DNA from 3 places in the Streptomyces sp. NPDC001922 genome. Region 1 is predicted to be linked to each of the others. Evidence: riboswitches for the same ligand, from Rfam matches in the RefSeq annotation. Region 1 holds a riboswitch; each other region holds the start of a gene.
What was found. Region 1 has a riboswitch for thiamine pyrophosphate ahead of thiO (glycine oxidase ThiO). Riboswitches for the same ligand answer to the same signal wherever they lie in the genome.
Positions count from the first base shown of each region.

Region 2: another riboswitch for thiamine pyrophosphate. It lies ahead of thiC (phosphomethylpyrimidine synthase ThiC); the one in region 1 lies ahead of thiO (glycine oxidase ThiO).
Region 3: another riboswitch for thiamine pyrophosphate. It lies ahead of ACFYYR_RS12250 (thiamine ABC transporter substrate binding subunit); the one in region 1 lies ahead of thiO (glycine oxidase ThiO).

Region 1 is NZ_JBIASV010000011.1:322,912-330,322, forward strand. It holds gene ACFYYR_RS22415 (hypothetical protein) at 1-887, opposite strand, end outside; gene metF (methylenetetrahydrofolate reductase [NAD(P)H]) at 918-1,835, opposite strand; gene thiE (thiamine phosphate synthase) at 2,068-2,724, opposite strand; gene ACFYYR_RS22430 (Rv2175c family DNA-binding protein) at 2,797-3,162, opposite strand; gene ACFYYR_RS22435 (NAD(P)/FAD-dependent oxidoreductase) at 3,458-4,624, opposite strand; TPP riboswitch at 4,912-5,024, shown strand; gene thiO (glycine oxidase ThiO) at 5,022-6,323, shown strand; gene thiS (sulfur carrier protein ThiS) at 6,320-6,520, shown strand; gene ACFYYR_RS22450 (thiazole synthase) at 6,523-7,368, shown strand.
Region 2 is NZ_JBIASV010000009.1:45,704-53,114, reverse strand. It holds gene ACFYYR_RS17870 (IclR family transcriptional regulator) at 1-625, shown strand, start outside; gene ACFYYR_RS17865 (SsgA family sporulation/cell division regulator) at 674-1,111, shown strand; gene ACFYYR_RS17860 (YibE/F family protein) at 1,131-2,450, opposite strand; TPP riboswitch at 2,664-2,806, shown strand; gene thiC (phosphomethylpyrimidine synthase ThiC) at 2,799-4,595, shown strand; gene ACFYYR_RS17850 (hypothetical protein) at 4,683-5,315, opposite strand; gene ACFYYR_RS17845 (hypothetical protein) at 5,610-6,455, opposite strand; gene ACFYYR_RS17840 (metallophosphoesterase) at 6,641-7,411, opposite strand, start outside.
Region 3 is NZ_JBIASV010000006.1:82,960-90,370, forward strand. It holds gene ACFYYR_RS12240 (ABC transporter ATP-binding protein) at 1-455, opposite strand, end outside; gene ACFYYR_RS12245 (ABC transporter permease) at 456-2,222, opposite strand; gene ACFYYR_RS12250 (thiamine ABC transporter substrate binding subunit) at 2,198-3,304, opposite strand; TPP riboswitch at 3,414-3,520, opposite strand; gene rlmN (23S rRNA (adenine(2503)-C(2))-methyltransferase RlmN) at 3,578-4,684, opposite strand; gene ACFYYR_RS12260 (hypothetical protein) at 4,760-5,296, opposite strand; gene ACFYYR_RS12265 (phosphatidate cytidylyltransferase) at 5,420-6,514, opposite strand; gene frr (ribosome recycling factor) at 6,514-7,071, opposite strand; gene pyrH (UMP kinase) at 7,223-7,411, opposite strand, start outside.

The sequences.
Region 1 (7,411 bases):
TGCTGGTAGTACGCCTGCTCGTCCTGCTCGGGGGTGGCCTGGCCGTCCTCGCGCTGCTGCGGGACCCACACGCCGCCGGGCGGGGTCTCGGGGTGCGGCTGCTGACCGGCCGCCGCGTACGGGTCGGCGTACTGGCCGGTGCCGTAGTCGTACTGCTGCTGGCCGCCGTAGCCGCCGTACGGGTCGTAACCCTGGGGGGCGCCCGCCGCGTTGTAGGGGTCGGAGTAGGCGGCGTACTGCCCGTTCCCGTAGTCGTACTGCGCCGCGTAGGCGCTCTGGTCGGGCTGGGGGTTCTGACCGTAGTCGCCATAGGTGGCGAAGGGGCTCTGCGGTTCCGCGCCGTACCCCGGCTCCTGGTAGGCCGTGGCCCCGTAGCCGGGGGCACCGGCGGTGAAGACGGAATCGTCGTAGCCGGTCTCCCCGGCGTAGGGCTCCCGGCCGTAGGACTCCCGGCCGTAGGGGTTGGCCTCGCTGCCGTAGACGCCGTACTGGCCGGTCTCCTCGGGTATCGGCTGCGGCTGGTGGACCTCCGGGGCGCCCTGGTCCTCGGGGCCGTCCACCGCCTGGAGGTCCGAGACCTCCAGGGTGGGCTCCGCGGAGGGGGCGTCGTCCTTGGTCCGGCCGAAGCGGCCGAGGCCCTTGAGGGCCCAGCCCCGCGAGAAACCGCTGCGGAACGACAGCGTGACGTACGTCTGCCCGATCGCGAAGGCGATGGCGCCCACCGCGATCACGAGCACCGACGGCATCAGCACACCGATCACCACGCCGAGGAATCCGACGAAGGCCAGCAGTCGCCAGCGCAGTCGCGCCTTGTACTGCAGCAGCACCTCACCGAGCAGCCACAGTGCAACGATGCCGAACGCGATGTAGAGGATCGTCCAGCCCATTACCGCCCCGATTCCGCCGCTTCCCGGCCGTCAGGACTGCTGATGCAGTCCCAGATTCTCGTAGATTTCCAGCGTCGCCGTGGAGTGATTCAGGGTAATGAAGTGCAGCCCGGGAATGTCCTCGGACATCAGCCGCGCGCACAGCTCCGTGGCGTACTCGATCCCCAAGGAGCGTACAGCCGCTGGATCGTCCTTGACCGTCAGGATCCGCTCGGCCAGCTCCGGAGGGAACGCGGCGTTGCTGAGCTGGGCGAACCGCTCGATCTGCCGGACGTTGGTGACCGGCATGATCTCCGGAATGATCGGGGTGTCGCAACCCGCCGCCGCGACCCGGTCGCGCAGCCGGAGGTAGTCCTCCGCATAGAAGAACATCTGGGTGATCGCGAAGTCGGCTCCGGCCCGGCACTTGTCCACGAAGTGCCGGACGTCGCTGTCCCAGTCCGTCGAGCGCGGGTGCATCTCCGGGAAGGCCGCGACACCGACGCAGAAGTCGCCCGACTCCTTGATCAGCCGCACCAGGTCCGCCGCGTACTCCACCCCGTCGGGGTGCCGCACCCACTCCCCCATCGGGTCGCCCGGCGGGTCGCCGCGGAGCGCGAGCATGTTGCGGATCCCGGCGTCGGCGTAGTGCCCGATGACGTTGCGCAGCTCCGCGAGCGAGTGGTTCACCGCGGTCAGATGGGCCACCGGAGTGAGGGTGGTGTCGGTGGCGATCCGCGCGGTGGCCCGCACGGTGCCCTCACGGGAGGAGCCCCCGGCGCCGTAGGTCACGGAGACGAAGGTCGGCGAGACCGCCTCGATTCTGCGGATGGCGTTCCACAGAGTGCGCTCGCCCTTCTCGGTCTTGGGTGCGGCGAACTCGAACGAAAAGGACCGCTTGCCCGAGGCAAGCAGGTCGCGGACCGTCTGTGCGCGATCCGTGCGGGTGGATGCAGTGCCGAGGGCCATACCGGCAGGTTATCCATCGGCAGGGCCGAGCCCCAATCAAAGCCGACGATATGACCGATTCGCTACGCTCCCGTCCACATGCTGGGCCGGTGACGCGCACCGGCCACGCCGGTCACACACCGCGTTCACGCACCGGTCGCGTTCTCTCACCCGCTGCGTTCATCAACCAGACGGCCTTCGCTCACACGCGGCATTCGTTCACACGCCGCCTTCGCCCAGGCGACGCGTTCGCTCACGCGTCGCGGGCGCGCACCCGCTTGGCGAGATCCGCGGCGGCCGCCCCCGGGTCGTCCGCCTCGGTGACCGCGCGGACCACCACGACCCGCCGGGCCCCGGCGTCCAGCACCTCGTCGAGGTTGGACGCGTCGATGCCGCCGATCGCGAACCACGGCCGTGCGGGGCGCAGCGAGGCGGCGTAGCGGACGAGCGGCAGGCCGGGCGCGGTACGGCCCGGCTTGGTCGGGGTCGGCCAGCAGGGGCCGGTGCAGAAGTAGTCGACGCCGGGCTCGTCGGCGGCGGCCGCCACCTCCGCCTCGGCGTGGGTGGAGCGCCCGATCAGCACGGAGTCGCCGAGGACGGCGCGGGCGGCGGGCACCGGCAGATCGCCCTGGCCCAGGTGCAGGACGTCGGAGCCGATGGCGTGCGCGACATCGGCCCGGTCGTTCACCGCGAGGAGCTTGCCGTGCCGTCGGCAGGCGTCCCGGAACACCTCCAGGTGCTCCAGCTCCTCGCGGGCCTCCATGCCCTTGTCGCGCAGCTGGACGATGTCCACGCCGGAGGCGAGCACCGCGTCGAGGAACTCCGGGAGGTCGCCCTGGCGCTTGCGCGCGTCGGTGCACAGATAGAGCCGGGCACCTTCGAGCTGCGTCACGGCGGTGGTGGTGGCCATGGCGTGGTCCCCCCGGGGTTGGGCGGCGTGCGGGCCGGGTCTCGCCGGCCCGCACGCCCGAGCGGTTCTCGGTCAGACGGCGAGCGCCTGAGCGCGGCGCTTCACCTCCGTGCCGCGATTCTCCCGCAAGGCCTGGGCCGGGGTGCCGGGGAGGGTCGGATCCGGAGTGAAGAGCCACTCCAGCATCTCCTCGTCGGTGAAGCCGTCGTCCTTCAGGAGCGTCAGTGTGCCGGCGAGGCCCTTGACGACCCGGCCGTCGCCGATGAAGTCGGCGGGCACCTGGAGCACCCGGTTCTCGCCACGGCGCACCGCGATCAGCTGGCCTTCCTTGACCAGCTGCCGGACCCGGGTCACTTCGACACCGAGCCGCTCGGCGATGTCGGGGAGGGTGAGCCAGGAGGAAACGAGGGCATCGGTCTTTGTGTCAATCTCGGTCACGGGGACAAGCCTGCCATCTGGGGCTGACAGCCGGTAGCCGAGCGCCGCCGAGCCGGTGCCCACCGGTCGGGCGACGGGCCGCTCCGACGGCCCCGCTCAACGGTGGGCCGTGCGGTGCGCGGCCGGGCCGCGCACCGGTCCGGACGGGCTGCCGCTCCGGCCGGGGATCCGGCCCCCGGCGCCCCGGCGCGCCACACAAGGGGCGGGGAGCACGGGGCAGGAGGCGCCGGCCGGGGATGCCGGGCCGGGCGGAGTGTTCCGGTGGCCGGGAGCAGCCGCGGTACGCCCCGGCGCCTCAGAGAACCGCGGACTTCAGCGGCACCGCCGGGTCCGCGGCCCGCTCCGGGTCGATCCGCGCGCCCCGCTCGATGAGCTTGCGGCCCTGCGCGAGGTCACGCGGACGGCCCACCGCCAGCAGCGCGACCAGCACGCCGTCCCGCAGCCAGCACACCGACCAGGAGGCGCCGTCCGGATCGCCGCGCCGGACCGTGGTGTCCGCGGCGGCGTGGTGCCCCGCGTACTGGACGAACCGGCCGAACTGCTCGGACCAGAAGTAGGGCACCGGGTCGTAGACCTGCGCCTCGGCCGCTCCGCCGATGATGTCGGCGGCCACCGTGCGGGGCCCCTGGAGCGCGTTGTCCCAGTGGTGCACGAGGAGCCGCTCCCCGTACCGGGCGGAGGGGAAGGAGGCGCAGTCGCCGACCGCGTACACATCCGGTGCGGAGCTGCGCAGCCGGTCGTCGGCGCGGACCGAGCCGTCGGGGCAGAGCTCGATGCCCGATCCGGCCAGCCAGCCGGTCGCGGGGCGGGCTCCGATGCCGACCAGTACGGCGTCCGCGGGGAGCCGCGTGCCGTCCGCCAGCAGTACGGCGCCGGGCTCCACCGTCTCCACGCGCGCCCCGGTGATCAGCCGGGCGCCGCTCTCCTCGTACCAGCCCCGCATGGGCTCGGCGACCTCGGCGGGCAGGGCCCCGGCGAGGGGGCGCTCCGCGGCCTCGACGACGGTCACCGTGCAGCCCGCCTCCAGCGCCGCGGTCGCGAACTCCGCGCCGATCCAGCCCGCGCCGACCACCACGACGTCCTGCCGCGCCGCGAGCACCGGGCGCAGCGCCTCGGCGTCGTCCAGGGTGCGCAGCAGATGCAGGCCCGGCGCGTCGCCGCCGGGGAGGGTGACGGGGTCGGCGCCGGTCGCGATGACGAGCCGGTCGTACGGCACGGGCCCGGCCGCGGTCTCCACCACGTGTTCACCGGGGCGCACGGCGGTGACCCGGCGGCCGAGGAGCAGGTCGATGCCGAGGGCGGCGAAGTCGATCTCGAAGGCCGAGCCGTCGGCCTTGCCGAGCAGGACGGCCTTGGACAGCGGCGGCCGGTCGTACGGCTGGTGCGGCTCGGCGCCGAGCAGCGCGACACCGCCGGTCCAGCCCTGTTCCCGCAGCGCGACGGCGGTCTGCACCCCCGCCATGCCCGCGCCGACGATGACGACCCGGTCCCCGGTGTGCTGCCTGTCCTCACTCACACGGTCACTCTAGGTCCGCGGCGGGGGCCCGCCGCAGACCCGCGCACCGAGATCTCTGACACAGCATCATGCGGGGCTTCCGCGGGAAGGCGGCTTGTCCCGTCCGGCCTCGGGCCACCTGCCGGTCCCGCCGCCGGCCGTCCGCGGCCCGGCCCCGGGGCCCGGTACGGGGGGCCGTTCCGGTTCGCCGCTCCCTTCATGGGCCGGAAGGCGGCACGTTAAGGTGACGGCCGTAGAGCACTCGCGGGAGCCCGGACGGACCGGGCTGAGAGGGAGGCTGACCGGCCTCCGACCGTACGAACCTGATCCGGGTCATGCCGGCGAAGGGAGGGGCTGGACGCCCATGCACGCGCCCGAGAACGGCACCCCCGAGAAGAGCGCCCCGGCGCACGGGACCGCACCGCACACCGTCACCGCACAGCGCGGGACCCCCCGGCACACCACCGCGCAGCACCGTCATGACGTCCTCGTCGTCGGGGGCGGCATCATCGGCCTCGTCACGGCCTGGCGGGCGGCGCAGCGGGGGCTGCGCACCGCGGTCGCCGATCCGGTGCCCGGCGGGGGCGCCGCGCAGGTCGCCGCCGGGATGCTGGCGGCCGTCTCCGAACTGCACTACGGCGAGGAGACCCTGCTCGGCCTCAACCTCGCCTCCGCGGAGCGCTATCCGGAGTTCGCCGCGGAGCTGGTGGAGGCGAGCGGCCAGGACGTCGGTTACCGCGCCTGCGGCACCCTGGCGGTCGCACTGGACGCCGACGACCGGGCCCATCTGCGGGAGCTGCACGCCCTCCAGGTCCGCTGCGGGCTGGACTCGCAGTGGCTGACCGGGCGCGAGTGCCGGCGCCTGGAGCCGATGCTCGCGCCGGGCGTGCGCGGGGGGCTCCGGGTGGACGGCGACCACCAGACCGACCCCCGGCGGCTGGCCGCGGCGCTGGTCACCGCCTGCGAGCGGGCCGGCGTGGTGCTGCACCGCGGGTGGGCCCGGGAGCTGCGGGTGGTCCGGGACCGGGCGGTGGGGGCCGTGCTGGAGGACGGCACCGAACTGGCCGCCGGTCAGGTCGTCCTGGCCGGCGGCAGCCACAGCGGCCGCCTCGCCGGGGTCCCCGAGGCCGTCGTGCCGCCGGTCCGCCCGGTCAAGGGCCAGGTCCTGCGGCTGCGGGTGCCCGGGGCGTACGCGCCGTTCCTCTCCCGGACCGTACGGGCCGTGGTCCGCGGCGGGCAGGTCTATCTGGTGCCCCGGGAGAACGGCGAGCTGGTGCTCGGCGCCACCAGCGAGGAACTGGGCTGGGACACCACGGTCACCGCGGGCGGGGTGTACGAACTGCTGCGCGACGCCCATGAGCTGGTGCCGGGCATCACCGAACTCCCGCTGGTGGAGACCCGGGCCGGGCTGCGCCCCGGTTCGCCGGACAACGCCCCGCTGCTGGGACCCACCGCCCTGCCCGGACTGCACCTGGCGACCGGGCACTTCCGCAACGGCGTGCTGCTCACACCGGTCACCGGCGACGCTCTGGCGGAGGTGCTGTGCACCGGTGAACTCCCGCCCGAAGCCCGTCCGTTCAGCCCGCTGCGCTTCACCTCCGGAGGCCCCGCGGCCCCGGTGTCCGACGCATCCGACGCCCCCGTACGGCAGGAGCAGCCCGCGTGACCGTCTCCGTCAACGGCGAACCCCGCGAGGTCCCGGAGGGCACCACGCTCGACCGGATCGTCGCGACGCTCACCACCGCACCGGCGGGTGTCGCCGCCGCGCTCAACGAGGCCGTGGTGCCGCGGGGCCAGTGGCCCGCCACCGCACTCGGCGACGGCGACCGCGTCGAGATCCTGACCGCGGTCCAGGGAGGCTGACCATGACCGACACCACCGCTCCGACCGGCACCACCGCTCCGCCGGACACGGCCGCGGCCGATCCGTTCACCCTGGCCGGCACCACCTTCGGCTCCCGGCTGATCATGGGCACCGGCGGCGCCCCCAGCCTGGACGTGCTGGAACGTTCGCTCATCGCCTCCGGCACCGAGCTGACGACCGTCGCGATGCGCCGGCTGGACCCGACGGTCCAGGGCTCGGTGCTGTCCGTGCTCGACCGGCTCGGCATCCGCGTCCTGCCGAACACCGCGGGGTGCTTCACCGCGGGCGAGGCGGTGCTGACCGCGCGGCTCGCCCGGGAGGCCCTGGGCACCGACTGGATCAAGCTGGAGGTGGTGGCGGACGAGCGGACGCTGCTGCCCGATCCGGTCGAGCTGCTGGACGCCGCCGAAGTGCTCGTCGACGACGGCTTCACCGTGCTCCCGTACACCAACGACGACCCGGTCCTCGCCCGCAGGCTGGAGGACGTGGGCTGTGCCGCGATCATGCCCCTGGGCTCGCCCATCGGCTCCGGGCTCGGCATCCGCAACCCGCACAACTTCCGGCTGATCACCGAGCGGGCGCGGGTGCCGGTGATCCTGGACGCCGGTGCGGGCACCGCCTCGGACGCGGCGCTGGCCATGGAGCTGGGCTGTGCGGCGGTGATGCTGGCCTCGGCGGTGACCCGCGCCCAGGAGCCGGTCCTGATGGCCGGGGCGATGCGGCACGCGGTCGAGGCGGGACGGCTGGCCCACCGCGCGGGCCGGATCCCGCGCCGGCACTTCGCGGAGGCGTCCTCGCCGACGGAGGGCCTGGCGGCCCTGGACCCGGAACGGCCCGCCTTCGGGTAGGCACCGGACCGCCCCGCACCTGCCGGAACGCCCGCCCGGCCAC
Region 2 (7,411 bases), on a different contig from region 1:
CTACCACCTGCTGCGCACCCTGACCCACGAGGGCTATCTCCGCCGTGAGCAGGGGGTGTTCGTCTACGGCGAGGCCGCCGCGAGCCTCGGCACGAGCGGTGAGCGGCAGCGCGGCCGGGCCGGCGTCACGGACTCGGTGCGGACCCTGAGCCGCCGGCTCGGGGTCCCGGTCTACTTCGCCGTCTACCGCGAGGGCGAGATCGACGTCGTGGCGGTGGCCGACAGTGCCCAGGCCCCGGCGGTCGAGGAGTGGGCGGACTTCCGGGAGACCGGGCACGCCCACGCCATCGGGCAGTGCCTGCTCTCCCAGCTCGATGAGGACGCCCGGCGCGACCACCTCTCCCGCCATCCGGTCCGGGCGATCACCCCGTACACCGTGCGTGACCAACGCGCCCTGGCGGAGCGGCTGGCCGCGGTCCGCCCGCGGCAACCGGTCGTCGAACGGCAGGAGTACGCCCTCGGCGCGGTCTGCGCCGCGCTGCCGATCACCGCCGGTTCGGCGGCGGCCACCATGGCCGTCTCGCTCCCGTCGGACCAGGCCGAACGGCTCCGGCCGGTCGTCGAGGAGCTCCGGTCCGGGATCGGGGAGCTCCTCACCGCGTGGGCGCTCACTATCAGTATCTGAAAACTCACTCCTTGTGATCTTTCGGGGCGGTGATGGACGATGTCCCGCATGCGCGACGCGATCCAGGCAGAGCTGATGATGAGCTTCCTCGTCTCCGACGAGTTGTCGTTCCGTATTCCGGTGGAGCTGCGGTACGAGGTGGCGGATCCGTATGCCGTCCGGCTCACCTTCCACCTCCCCGGGGACGCCCCGGTGACCTGGGCTTTCGCCAGGGAGCTGCTGCACGACGGCCTCGTCGCGCCGGTCGGTGACGGAGATGTGCACATCCGTCCACAACTGCCGGGTTTCAGCGCCGATGTACTGATCCGGCTTCAAGTCGGGGAGGACGGAGCGGCGTTCCGCGTCGGCGCCGCACCGCTGATCGCCTTCCTCGACCGCACCGAACGGCTGGTCCCGCTGGGCCGCGAGCCGTGGTGCGCCGACCTCGAAGGCGGCCTGGAGGCAGCCCTGGAGGACATCCTCGCCACCGAGCGGAACGCCGGCTGAGCCGCCCGCTCCCGGATCGTCAGCGCTTGCGGCGGCGGCCCCGCCCCGTCCGCTCCGGAACCGCCCCGTCCGCCTCCGCGGCCGCGGGGCGGTCGGCCGAGACGACCAGCGCGGCCAGGACCGTGGTCACCGGCACCGACGCCACCAGACCGATGCTGCCCACCAGCGTCCGCACGATCTCCTCCGCGACGATCTCGCTGTTCGCGACCGTCCCCACACTGCTCTGCGCGACCGAGAACAGCAGCAGCAGCGGCAGCGCCGCGCCCGCGTAGGCCAGCACCAGGGTGTTGACCACCGACGCGATGTGGTCCCGGCCGATGCGCAGGCCCGCCCGGTAGAGCCGGCGTACCGACATCGTCGGATCCGCCTGCTTCAGCTCCCACACCGCCGAGGTCTGCGTCACCGTCACGTCGTCGAGCACGCCCAGCGAACCGATGACCACCCCGGCCAGCAGCAGACCGCTCAGATCGATGCCCGGGAACAGACCGTGGATCAGTCCCGTCTCGTCCGAGGTGTTGCCGGTCAGCCGCGCCCAGCCGATGAACAGCGAGCCCAGCAGGCCGATCAGCAGCAGCGAGATCAGCGTGCCCAGCACGGCCACGGACGTCCGGGCGCTGACGCCGTGGCACATGTACAGCGCGATCAGCATGATGGCGCTGCTCCCCACCACCGCCACCACCAGCGGATTCGACCCCTGCAGGATCGCCGGCAGGATGAACAGGGACAGCACCGCGAAGCTCACCGCGAGCGCGATCAGAGCGAACAGACCCCGCAGCCGGCCGACGGCCACCACCGCGATCGCGAAGATGCCCGCGAGCAGGGCCATCGGGACCGTCCGGTCCGCGTCGGTGACCGAGTACTGCAACTCCCGCGGCGCGTCCGGGGCGTACGCCACGACGACCCCCTGCCCGGCTTCCAACTGCCGTGGCGCGTCGGGCTGGACGATCTCGTCGAACTTCCGGCCCTTGTCCTTGCCGGAGGTGATCTCCACGGTCGCCTTCTTGCACGTACCGCCGTCCCGGCCCGCACCGCCCTGCCCCTGCGGGGGCTGCTGCTCCGGCCCACCGGAGGCGGGCGGCTGCTGGGACCCGCCGCCCGCGCTGGCGCAGCTCACCGCCGTGACGGTGAGGACCCGGCCCGACTCGGTCTTCCGGTCGAAGCCGACCCCGGAGGGTTTGTGGTCCGGCACACCGCCCGGCCAGAGGACGACCAGCCCCGCCACGACGGCCGCGGCGAACGGGATCAGCACCGCCGCGATGACCTTGCGGAGGTGCCGGGAGACGGGCGCGGCGGGACCGTGGCTGTGGGTGTGCGCGTGGGCATCGGGCGATGGGGTCACCGACCGATCATCGCAAGAGCGGGAACGGGCGGAACCCGCGCCACCGGTACCCGCGAGTACGGCCCGCTGCCTTCCGGACGGGCCGCACGCCGCGCACACCGGCCCGTGCGCAGCGGAGTTCACCGAGCGGGAACCGGGGGAGCGCCCGGGCCGGGACCGCGCCCCCGCAGCCCCCCTTTTCACCTTCCGGAACGAACCGTTAACGTGAAGGCACTTTGCACACGCGGGAGCTCGGAGCACCGGGCTGAGAGGGCGCTGACGGACGGACCCGGGGAAGACCCCGGACCTCACAGCTGCGTCGACCGCCGAACCTGTTACCGGGTAATGCCGGCGTAGGGAGTAGGTCTCATGACCATCCAGGATGCACACACGCCTGCCTCGACTGCGGACGACTCGACTGCGGACGAGGCGAAGACGATCGGGTGGCACAAGGGCTACCTGACCGGATCGCGCCCCGACCTCAGGGTCCCGGTGCGGCAGGTGCACCTCACCAACGGCCGGGACGTCACGCTGTACGACACCTCCGGCCCGTACACCGACCCTGCCGTCGGCACGGACGTCCGCCGCGGACTCGCGCCGCTCCGGGAGAACTGGATCGTCGGCCGGGGCGACACCGAGGAGTACGCCGGGCGGCCGCTGCGCCCCGAGGACGACGGCATCAAGCACACCTCGCCGCGCGGCGGGCTGAAGAACCTCGACGCCGTCTTCCCGGGCCGTCCGCGGCAGCCCCGCCGGGGCCGGGACGGCGCCGCGGTGACCCAGCTCGCGTACGCCCGGCGCGGGGAGATCACCGCGGAGATGGAGTACGTCGCGCTCCGCGAGAACGTCTCCCCGGAGGTGGTGCGCGAGGAGATCGCCGCCGGACGCGCGGTGCTCCCGGCCAACGTCAACCACCCGGAGATCGAGCCGATGATCATCGGCAAGCGGTTCCTGGTGAAGGTGAACGCCAACATCGGCAACTCCGCGGTCACCTCCTCCATCGAGGAGGAGGTGGAGAAGATGACCTGGGCCACCCGCTGGGGCGCCGACACGGTCATGGACCTCTCCACCGGCCGCAACATCCACACCACCCGCGAGTGGGTGCTGCGCAACTCCCCCGTCCCGATCGGCACCGTCCCCCTCTACCAGGCACTGGAGAAGGTCGACGGCAAGGCCGAGGAACTGACCTGGGAGATCTACAAGGACACCGTCATCGAGCAGGCCGAACAGGGCGTGGACTACATGACGGTCCACGCCGGCGTGCTGCTGCGCTACGTCCCGCTCACCGCCCGCCGCAAGACCGGCATCGTCTCCCGCGGCGGCTCGATCATGGCCGCCTGGTGCCTGGCGCACCACAAGGAGAGCTTCCTCTACGAGAACTTCGAGGAGCTCTGCGACATTCTGGCGGCCTACGACGTCACCTTCTCACTGGGCGACGGGCTGCGCCCCGGCTCGATCGCGGACGCCAACGACGAGGCGCAGTTCGCGGAGCTGAGGACGCTCGGCGAGCTCAACTCCGTGGCCAAGTCCCGCGGCGTGCAGACGATGATCGAGGGCCCGGGCCACGTCCCGATGCACAAGATCAAGGAGAACATCGACCTCCAGCAGGAGATCTGCGAGGAGGCGCCGTTCTACACGCTCGGCCCGCTGACGACCGATGTGGCGCCCGCGTACGACCACATCACCTCGGGCATCGGCGCCGCGATGATCGCCTGGTGGGGCACGGCGATGCTCTGCTACGTCACGCCCAAGGAGCACCTGGGCCTGCCGGACCGGGACGACGTGAAGACCGGTGTCATCACGTACAAGATCGCGGCGCATGCGGCGGACCTCGCCAAGGGGCATCCGGACGCGCAGGCGTGGGACGACGCGCTCTCCGACGCCCGGTTCGAGTTCCGCTGGGAGGACCAGTTCAACCTGGCGCTCGACCCGGACACGGCACGGGCCTACCACGACGAGACGCTCCCCGCGGAGCCCGCAAAGACCGCGCACTTCTGCTCCATGTGCGGTCCGAAGTTCTGCTCGATGAAGATCAGCAGGAGCATCACCGAACAGTTCGGCGGTGACTCCGGCGCCGACCCGGCGGAGATCGAGGCGGGGATGCTGGAGAAGTCGAAGGAGTTCGCGGCGAGCGGGAACCGGGTCTATCTGCCGCTGGCGGACTGACCGCACGCCCCTGCCGGCGAACGCACCGCCCCCGGCCCGTCCACGGACGAGCCGGGGGCGCGGCGTAGGTCCGGTGCCCGGCCGGCGTCAGGAACCCACGCCCGCCAGCTCCGCGACGGCCTCCCGCGCTGCCGTGAGCGCCCCCTCGCGCATCGTTCCCGACGACGGTGCCGTGCTGTTCTCGAAGTTGCTGCCGTTGTACGTGACGGTGACCACCGCGTTCTTCGCACGGACGGCCACCACCGTCCGGCGGGTGGGCTGGCCGTCCTCCTCGGTGACCTTCGTGCCCACCGAGGCCTCTTCGCCCAGGTCCGGTACGGCCGTCGGCTGCCGGTGCCCGCCGTACACGGCGCCGGCCGTACGGGCCCGCTCGCCGGCCGGGGAGACCTCGTACGCCACGTCGAGCCACCGGTAGTCGTAGCCCTGCAGCGCATGCCACGAACAGCCGGAACGCCGCCGGGCATCGGTGCTCCGGATCTCGGAGCCGTTCGCTCCGGCGCCCGGCACCAGCTTCTCGACCGTCTTCGCGGAGAGGGCGCCGCACGGGGCGGGCGGCTTGTCGAAGCCGGGCGCGGCCGCCGACTTCAGCGACGGCGCGGTGTCGGAGGATGCCGTGGGACGGGTGGCCCCGGACGGATCACCGGTCAGGCCCCAGCCCGCGGCGGCGAGCACCGCGACGGGCAGCAGGCGGGCGGCCAGCGTGACAGGGAGAGACAGCACAGCGTGTTCTCTTCGGTCGTGACGGCGTGAGGTCGTGCGGTCGTGCGGTCGCATAAGTGGTGCAGTGGTGCGGTGGTGCATCGTGACGCGTACGGGGAACCGAGCCTGCCATACGAATCCGGCCACGAACAGACGTTCCGGTGACGAGGTCGTCTCCGCCCGGTGGCGACCGGGTCCGCGCCGGTGCCCGCAGGGAGCACCGGGCGGCCGCCGGGGTACAGGGCCGTGCCGCGCGGATCGCCGCCGCACCCCGTCACTCCGGCTGCCGTAACCGTCATTCCGTCCGCAGCACCGTCATTCCGGCCGGTGCTCCGGCCCGCCGTACTCCGGGCTCGTGTACCCGGGGCTGTTGAAGCGCGGGCGGCTGTCCTCCGGCCCGGCCTCGGTCGCCGGACTGCTGAACCCCGGCCGGGAGTAGCCCAGATGCGGCGTGCGCGATACCGGTTCCGTCCGCTCGCCGTACCCGTCGGACGACGCCGCCGGGCCGGCCTGGGCCTCCCGGAGGAACGGCAGCACCCCACGCTCCAGCAGCGCCCGCCGCCAGGCCTCCCGGGCCTCGCCGACCGCCGTGGCCCGGTCGTCCTCCGCGACGGCCCGCACCGAACTCGCCCCGTTCCGGTGCGCGGTGAGCAGCAGCCCGGCCATGGCGACCACGATCCCGGCCGCGGTCAGCGCCGCGAAGGCCCAGCCCGCGCCGATCAGCGGACCGGCGACGGACGAGTCCCCGCTCAGGGCGCGCAGCGAGAAGCCGAGCAGCAGGAAGATGACCGCCGCGATGCCCGACAGCACCGGGGCCAGCACCGAGACCACCGCCAGCAGCCCCGCGCCGGAGGCCTCGGCCGCCTCACCCATGGCCGCGGCCAGCCCCACCGCCCCGCGGTCCTCGCCGTGCCGCGGTTCCGGCACGGCGGCCGGAGCGCGCTGCTCGCCGCGCACCTTGACGTAGTGCCGGTACTCGGTGGCGGCGCAGGCGGAGATGGCGGTCGCGGCCGCGAGGGCCATCGTCCGGAGCTGTTCACTGCTGAGCCGTGGTCCGAGGGCGGCCGGATCCTGCCGCTCACTCGCGGTGCGCAGCGCCTCGCCGAGGACCCGCTCGAACTCCGGACGGTCCTCGGGAAGCAGATGCGGAGCGCTGTTCATGTGCGTCCCCCGATGCTCCGTAGGCCGGTGTGCCGGCTCTCACCGGGCAGTTGGGCGGAAACGGAGGAGAGCCTGCTACGGATAAACCGATGGTAGAGCGCTTCCGGCGGACGGTGACAGGGAGTTTCCGGAAAATGGCCGTTCTGTGCGCGCGCCGGATGCCCCCGCGCCGCATCCGATATGCGTCAATCGGCCAGCGGGAGCTGGACGACCAGAAGCTTTCCGGCCATGGTGACGCCGCCGTCCATGGCGATGGCCAGCCCGTCGGCGTAGATGTGCGGGCCCTCCACATCGGGGGCCCCGGGCTCCTCGCCCTCCTCCGAGCCCACCTCGCCCAGCAGATACGGGATCGGGCTGTGGCCGTGCACGATCCGCTGCCCGCCGTAGGCCGCGAGCAGTTCGTGCACCGCCTGCGGCCCGGCCTCGTCGCGGAAGGCGAAACGCTTGGTGAACTTGCGGAAGAGATCCCAGCATTCATCGGCGTCGCTGCGCTGGAGAATCTCGGTGACCCGGTCGTTGACGGCCTCGACGGAGTCGCCGTACTCGAGGTACGCGGTGGTGTCGGAGTGCACGAGCAGATGCCCGTCCTCCTCCACGACGGCGTCCAGCCGGGACATCCACTGCAGGTGGTGGTCCTCCAGCCGCTCCATGTCGGTGCGCTGGCCGCCGTTGAGCAGCCAGGCCGCCTGGAAGGAGGCGGTGCCGGCACCGGAGTTGACCGGGGTGTCGCCGAACCGCTTGGCGCCGATCAGCAGCAGTTCGTGATTGCCCATCAGGGCCTTGCAGTAGCCGCCCGCGGCGGCGGCCTCGGCGGAGAGCCGCATCACCAGGTCGATGACGCCGATGCCGTCGGGGCCGCGGTCGGTGAAGTCGCCCAGGAACCAGAGACGGGCGTTGCCGGCGGCCCAGCGGTCCTCGGAGTCGATCAGACCCTGGGCGGCCAGCGCCTCGCGCAG
Region 3 (7,411 bases), on a different contig from region 1:
AGGGCCCGGGCGAGGGCGACGCGCTGCTGCTCGCCGCCGGACAGCGCGGTGACGGCCCGCCGCTGGGCGCCGGGGAGGCCCACCAGGTCGAGCAGTTCGGCGACGGTGCGCTCCTGTTCGGCCCGGCCAGCCTTGCGCATCCGGAGGCCGAAGGCGACGTTGCCGCCCACGTCGCGCTGCGGGAAGAGCTGGTGGTCCTGGAACATCAGGCCCACCCCGCGCCGGTGCGCCGGCGCCGCGGTGCGGTCCCGCCCCGCGAGGAACACCCCGCCGGCGTCGGCCCGCTGGAGCCCGGCCACCACCCGCAGCAGGGTGGACTTCCCGCTGCCACTCGGCCCGAGCACGCACACCGACTCGTGCTCGGCGACCTCCAGGTCCACCGCGTCCAGCGCGGTGCGGTCGCCGAACCGGACGGTCACCCCGTCCAGGCGCAGCATCGGGTGCGGCGACACCATCTAGAACTCTCCCGAACGGTCGATGCGGATACGTTCCAGCGCCAGCAGCGCGGTCGCGCACACCACCATGAGGACGGTGCTGAGCGCCATCGCCTGCCCGTAGTTGAGCTCCCCGGCGCGGCCCAGGAAGCGGGCGACCGCCACCGGCAGGGTCGGGTGGTCGGGGCGGGCGATGAAGACCGTCGCGCCGAACTCCCCGAGGGACACGGCGAAGGCGAAACCCGCCGCCACCAGCAGCGCGCGCCGCACCATCGGCAGGTCCACCTCGCGCCAGGCCCGCAGCGGGGAGGCGCCGAGCACGGCCGCGGCCTCCCGCAGCCTGACGTCGACCGCCCGCAGGACGGGCAGCAGGGTGCGGACCACGAACGGCACCCCGACCAGGGCCTGGGCGAGCGGCACCAGCAGCCACGAGGTGCGCAGGTCCAGCGGCGGCTCGTCCAGGGCGATCAGGAAGCCGAAGCCGACGGTCACCGCCGAGGTGCCCAGCGGCAGCATCAGCAGCGCGTCGAACCCGCGGATCAGCCGCCCGCCGCTCCGCGGCCCGGCCTGCCGCCGCCGGAACGGGCGGCCGACGCTCCCCGGAGCCCCTGCGCGGGTGAGCGCGGCGGCCGCGAGTCCGCCCACCACCAGGGCGATCCCGGTCGCCGCCAGGGCGTACTGCACCGAGTTCAGAACCGCCCGGAGCGGGGCGACGGCGAAGGTCCCGCCACTGGCGGCCGACGACTGCAGCGCCCGGTAGAAGGTCAGCCCGTACCCGTCGGGCCCGGCGAGGGACCGCTCCACCAGCACACCCAGCGGCAGCACGAGGAGCAGCCCGATGACCGCGACCACCGCCCAGAGCAGCCCCCACTGCCCCGCCCCATGAGGGCGCCGGGCCGTGGTCGCCGCGTCGACCAGCCGCAGCGCCGACTCCCGGCACCGCACCGTCCAGGCGTGCACCGCGAGGATCCCGGCGACGGCGGCGAACTGCACCAGGGTCAGCACGGCGGCGGTCGGCAGGTCCAGCAGCTGCGCGGTCTGCCGGTAGATCTCCACCTCGAGGGTGGCGTAGCGCGGGCCGCCCAGGATCTGGACCGCGCCGAAGGAGGTGAAGGTGAAGAGGAAGACCATCAGCGCCGCGGCGGCCACCGACGGGGCCAGCGCGGGCAGGGTGACCCGGCGCCAGGCCGCGAACCGGCTCGCGCCGAGCACCCGGGCCGCCTCCTCCTGGCCGGGGTCGAGCTGGGCCCAGAGGCCGCCCACGGTGCGGACCACCACGGCGTAGTTGAAGAAGACGTGGGCGAGCAGGATCGCCCAGACCGTGGTGTCCAGCCGGACGCCCCACAGCGCGTCGAGCATGCCGCCGCGGCCCAGCAGGGCGAGGAAGGCCGATCCGGCCACCACGGTCGGCAGCACGAACGGCACGGCCACGACCGCCCGCAGCAGCTGCTTGCCGGGGAAGTCGAATCGGGCGAAGACGTACGCGCCGGGCAGCGCGACCGCCAGGGTCAGCGCGGTCGAGGCCGCCGCCTGCCACCCGGTGAACCAGAGCACGTCCAGCACGTCCGGGTCGGTCAGGACCTCCCCGATCCGGCCGGTCCGCCACTGGCCGCCCTCCCGGAGGCCACGGCCGACGATGGCCGCCACCGGGTAGGCGAAGAAGAGCGCGAAGAACGCGAGCGGGACGGCCATCAGGCCGAACCGCACCGCGCCCCCGGGGACCGGCCGCCGCGCGCCGCGCCGGCCGGCTCCCCGGGGTCCGGCTACTTCAGAACGAGCGAGGACCACTGCTCGACCCACTGCTCACGGTGCCGGGCGATCTTCTGCGGGGCCAGGGTGGCCGGGTCGTCGATCTTCGCGCCGTACCGGGTGAAGATCCCGGGCACCTTCGCGTCCCGCAGCGCCGGGTTGACGAACATCCGCAGCGGCACGTCCTCCTGGAAACGCTTGGTCAGCAGGAAGTCGAGCAGGGCCTTGCCGCCCTTCTCGTTCTTCGCGCCGTTCAGCAGCCCGGCGAACTCGATCTGCCGGAAGCAGGTGCCGGTCGCGACGCCGGTGGGGGCCTGCTTCGGCTGCGGCTTCACGCCCATCGTCTCGGCGGGCGGGCTGGAGGCGTAGGAGACGACGAGCGGCTTGTCGCCCTTCCGTCCGGCGGCCGAGCCGGAGAACCGGTCGTTGTAGGCCTGCTCCCAGCCGTCGACCACCTCGACGCCGTTGGCCTTCAGCTTCTTCCAGTAGCCCTGCCAGCCGGACTCCCCGTACTCGGCGGCCGTGCCCAGCAGGAAGGCGAGGCCGGGCGAGGAGGTGGCGGCGTTCTCGGTGACGAGCAGGTTCTTGTACCGCGGCTCGGTCAGGTCGGCGAACGTCTTCGGCGGCGCCAGCTTCTTGTCGGCGAAGTACTTCCGGTCGTAGTTGACGCAGATCTCACCGGAGTCGACGGGGGTGACCCGGTGCTCGGCGGCGTCGAGCTGGAGCTTCCGGTCCACCCCGGCCAGGCCCTTCGCCTCGTAGGGCGTGAACAGGTCGTGGTCGAGCGCACGGGACAGCAGGGTGTTGTCCACCCCGAAGAAGACGTCCCCGCGCGGGTTGCCCCGGGAGAGGATCTCCTGGTTGACGGCGGCACCGGCGTCCCCGCCGGGCAGCAGCTTCACCGTGTAGCCGCTCTGCTTCTCGAACTGCTTCAGGACGGCCGGTGAGACGTTGAACGAGTCGTGGGTGACCAGCGTGACCGTCTTCGACGAGGCGCCGTTCCCGGAGTCCCCTCCGCCACAGGCGGCCAGGGCGGGTATGCCGACCGCTGCCGCGAGGACGGCCGCGGCGACTCTTCCGGTGGTGCTTCTGCTGGCCGTGCTTTTGCTGGTGGTGCTCACTGAGTTCCTCCTGGCTGCGTTCCCCGGAACCGTCGGCTCCGGACTCCCGCCCAGGAAGAGACGCGGCCCCGCCCGGTGCCGCGGAGCGCGGCCGGGCGAGGCGCAACAGCTTGAGTGGTGACCGAACTCCCTACGCCGGAATGACCCGGTTCAGGTTCGAGGGTCTGCGGCTCGCTGCCGCACTCTCAGCGCTGTGGCGCTCCCCTGTCGGAATCTGCATGTATTCGAACACACCCTAGCAACCGGCCCGGGTCCGCCCCGGGCCGGTTCCGGTCAGCGCTCGGAGGCGGCCAGCTGCCCGCAGGCCCCGTCGATCTCCTGGCCGCGGGTGTCGCGGACGGTCACCGGCACACCGTGGGCCTCCAGCGCGGCGACGAACGCCTTCTCGTCCTCCGGCCGGGACGCGGTCCACTTGGAACCGGGCGTCGGGTTGAGCGGGATGAGGTTGACGTGCACCCGGTTGCCCTTGAGCAGCCGTCCGAGCAGGTCGGCCCGCCACGCCTGGTCGTTGATGTCCCTGATCAGCGCGTACTCGATGGAGATCCGGCGGCCGGACTTCTCCGCGTACTCCCACGCCGCGTCGAGCACCTCGCGCACCTTCCAGCGGGTGTTCACCGGCACCAGGGTGTCGCGCAGCTCGTCGTCCGGCGCGTGCAGGGAGACCGCGAGCCGGCACTTGAAGCCCTCGTCGGCGAACCGGAGCATGGCCGGCACCAGACCGACCGTGGAGACGGTGATGCCGCGCTGGGAGAGACCGAGGCCGTCGGGCTCGGGGTCGGTGAGCCGGCGGATGGCGCCGACGACCCGGTTGTAGTTGGCCAGCGGCTCGCCCATCCCCATGAAGACGATGTTCGACAGCCGGGCGGGGCCTCCGGGGATCTCGCCGTCCCGCAGCGCCCGCATCCCGTCGACGATCTGGTGCACGATCTCGGCGGTCGACAGATTGCGGTCCAGACCGGCCTGCCCGGTGGCGCAGAACGGGCAGTTCATCCCGCAGCCCGCCTGCGAGGAGATGCACATGGTCACCCGGTCCGGGTAGCGCATCAGCACGGACTCCACCAGCGTCCCGTCGAAGAGCTTCCACAGCGTCTTGCGGGTGGTGTCGTTGTCGCAGGAGACGTGCCGCATCACGGACATCAGCTCGGGCAGCAGCTCGGCCGCCAGCTTCTCCCGGGCCGCGGCCGGGATGTCGGTCCAGTCGGCCGGGTCGTGGGCGTACCGCGCGAAGTAGTGGCGCGACACCTGACCGGCGCGGAACGGCTTCTCCCCGATGGCGGCCACGGCCTCGCGGCGCTCGGCGGGGCTGAGGTCGGCGAGGTGCCGCGGGGGCTTCTTGGCTCCGCGCGGCACGGCAAAGGTGAGTTCTCCGGGCTTAGGCATGGCCGTACCAGTGTCGCAGATCGCCGGAGGGCGTCCGGGCCGGGGCTCACCCTGGTCACGTGGACCCGCGGATGCTCACCGCCCGCTCCCACGGACCGGGTCGGCCGGAGGCCGGTCGGGGGGCCAGCCCATGGGCATGAAGCCCAGCGGCGCTATGTCCAGCGACCCGCGCATCTCGTCCGACGCCGCCTGCACCGCCTCGTAGAACCTCGTCTGCGCGTCACGGAACGGAGCGGAGTCGAGCCCCGCGCCCTCGGCCAGCAGATCGCGCATCCGGCGGCCCTGCCGGAGGGCGTGCACCCCGAGCTCCACGACCCGCGGGGGCGCCAGCATCGTGAGGCGGAAGCGCTGCTGGTAGAGGTCGGACCCGCTGAACGCCTCCATGATCGCGGCGGTGCGTTCGTCGATGCCGTCGTACATGCGTAACGAGGCCACCCGGATGCCCTCGTGGGACTGAGCGAGTGCGGCGAGGTAGTCCACGTACGACTCCCGCAGGATCTGGCTGCCCTCCTGCCCCAGCGTGCGCTTCCAGCGCGTCCGCTCCACCAGAGCGGTGGTGACCAGGCTCACCACCGCACCGACCACGATGCCCGCCAGTGTCTTCAGGTCCATGCCAGGCACCGTACCCGGGCGCCGCGCGTCAAGATCCACTTCTGGAGGGGGAGCCGGACGGACGAAGGGCCCGCCGCGAATGCGGCAGGCCCCTGTTCCGGCGGCGGATGCGGTGCGCGCCGCTCAGCCGGCTCCCACGAAGATCACCAGCAGCAGCCACACCACCGGCGCGGTGGGCAGCAGCGAATCCAGCCGGTCCATGATCCCGCCGTGGCCAGGCAGCAGCTTGCCCATGTCCTTGATGCCCAGATCCCGTTTGATCATGGACTCGCCGAGGTCACCCAGGGTGGCGCTGGCGGCGACCGCGAGGCCGAGCAGCAGCCCCTGCCACCAGCTGCCGCCGTCGATCAGGAACTCCATGAACAGGGCCCCGGCGACCATCGCGAAGGCCACCGCGCCGAACAGCCCCTCACGGGTCTTCCCGGGGCTGATCCGGGGGGCCAGCTTGTGCTTGCCGAAGCGCCAGCCGACGGCGTACGCACCGGTGTCGCTCACCACGGTGAGCGCCAGGAAGGTCAGCACCCGCCAGGCGCCGTCGTCGGCGGCCAGCATCAGCGCCACGAACGTGGCCAGGAACGGCACGTAGAAGGCCGCGAAGATCCCGGCCGTGACATCCCGGAGGTAGTCCTCGGGGGACTCCGTCATCCGCCAGACCAGCACCGCGAGCGCGGTGAGGGCCATCGCGACCCAGGCGCCCTCCGCACCCCGGACGTAGCCCGCCACGATCATGGCGACGCCGCCGACCGCGAGCGGCACCAGCGGCGTGCGGATGTCCTTCTTCTCGGAGAGCCGCGAGGACAGCTCCCAGAGTCCGATCACGACCGCCACCGCGACCACGCCGACGAAGAGCGCCTTCACGATGAAGAGCGACGCGATGATGACGGCGCCCAGGCCGACCCCGACCCCTATCGCCGCGCGCAGATCCCGGCCCGCGCGCTTCTTCTGCGGGGTCGGCTGCGGCTCGGCGGAATGCCGCGAATGCCTGTGCACAGGGTCGTCCTCCGGGCGCCGCTGCTCGTCGCGGAACAGGGGGCCGCTCAGCCGAGCGGCCCCCCGGTCACGGTCGTCCTGGTCTCCGCCGGGGTCGGGCACGATGGGCATGGGCCGAGTCTGCGCGGCGTCGGCCGCCGCGTGTGCGGGACCCGCCGAGACGGACACGGGCTCCGACGGTCCCCGTACACCGGTGCCCCGCGGGGCTCCCCAGGATGAGTCGTTCATCAGACCTCGAGCAGCTCGGCTTCCTTGTGCTTGAGCAGCTCGTCCACCTGGGCGACGTACTTCGCGGTGGTGTCGTCGAGCTCCTTCTCCGCGCGGCGGCCCTCGTCCTCGCCGACCTCGCCGTCCTTGATGAGCTTGTCGATGCTCTCCTTGGCCTTGCGGCGGACGCTGCGGATCGAGATCTTCGAGTCCTCGCCCTTGCCCTTCGCGACCTTGATGAACTCGCGGCGGCGTTCCTCGGTGAGCTCGGGGAACGTCACCCGGATGATCCTGCCGTCGTTCGACGGGTTGACTCCGAGGTCGGAGTCCCGGATCGCCTGCTCGATGTTGCGCAGCGCACTCTGGTCGAAGGGCGTCACGACCGCCATGCGCGGCTCCGGCACCGAGAACGACGCCAGCTGGTTGATCGGCGTCAGCGCACCGTAGTAGTCCGCCACGATCTTGTTGAACATCGCCGGGTGCGCACGCCCGGTGCGGATCGCGGCGAAGTCCTCCTTGGCGACCACGACGGCCTTCTCCATCTTCTCCTCGGCCTCGAGGAGGATCTCTTCGATCACCACTTGCTCCTGGTCTTGTGAGTGAGCACAGCCCCGCCCTGCGCTTCTTCTCCTGCACGGTGTCCGACCGGCAGGCCCTTGTCCATCCCCGGGCCGGGCTGTTCGTTACGGCCGGGAACTGCCCCTCCTGCCCGCGGTGCGGGACCGACGGTCAGGCCCGGGTCCCCTGATCGCTGACGAGTGTGCCGATCTTCTCACCCTTCACCGCACGCGCGATGTTGCCTTCGGTCAGAAGCTCGAAGACGAGGATCGGAAGCTTGTTGTCCATGCACAGGGTGATGGCGGTGGCGTCCGCGACCTTGAGGCCCCGGGTGATCACCTCGCTGTACTCCAGCGCATC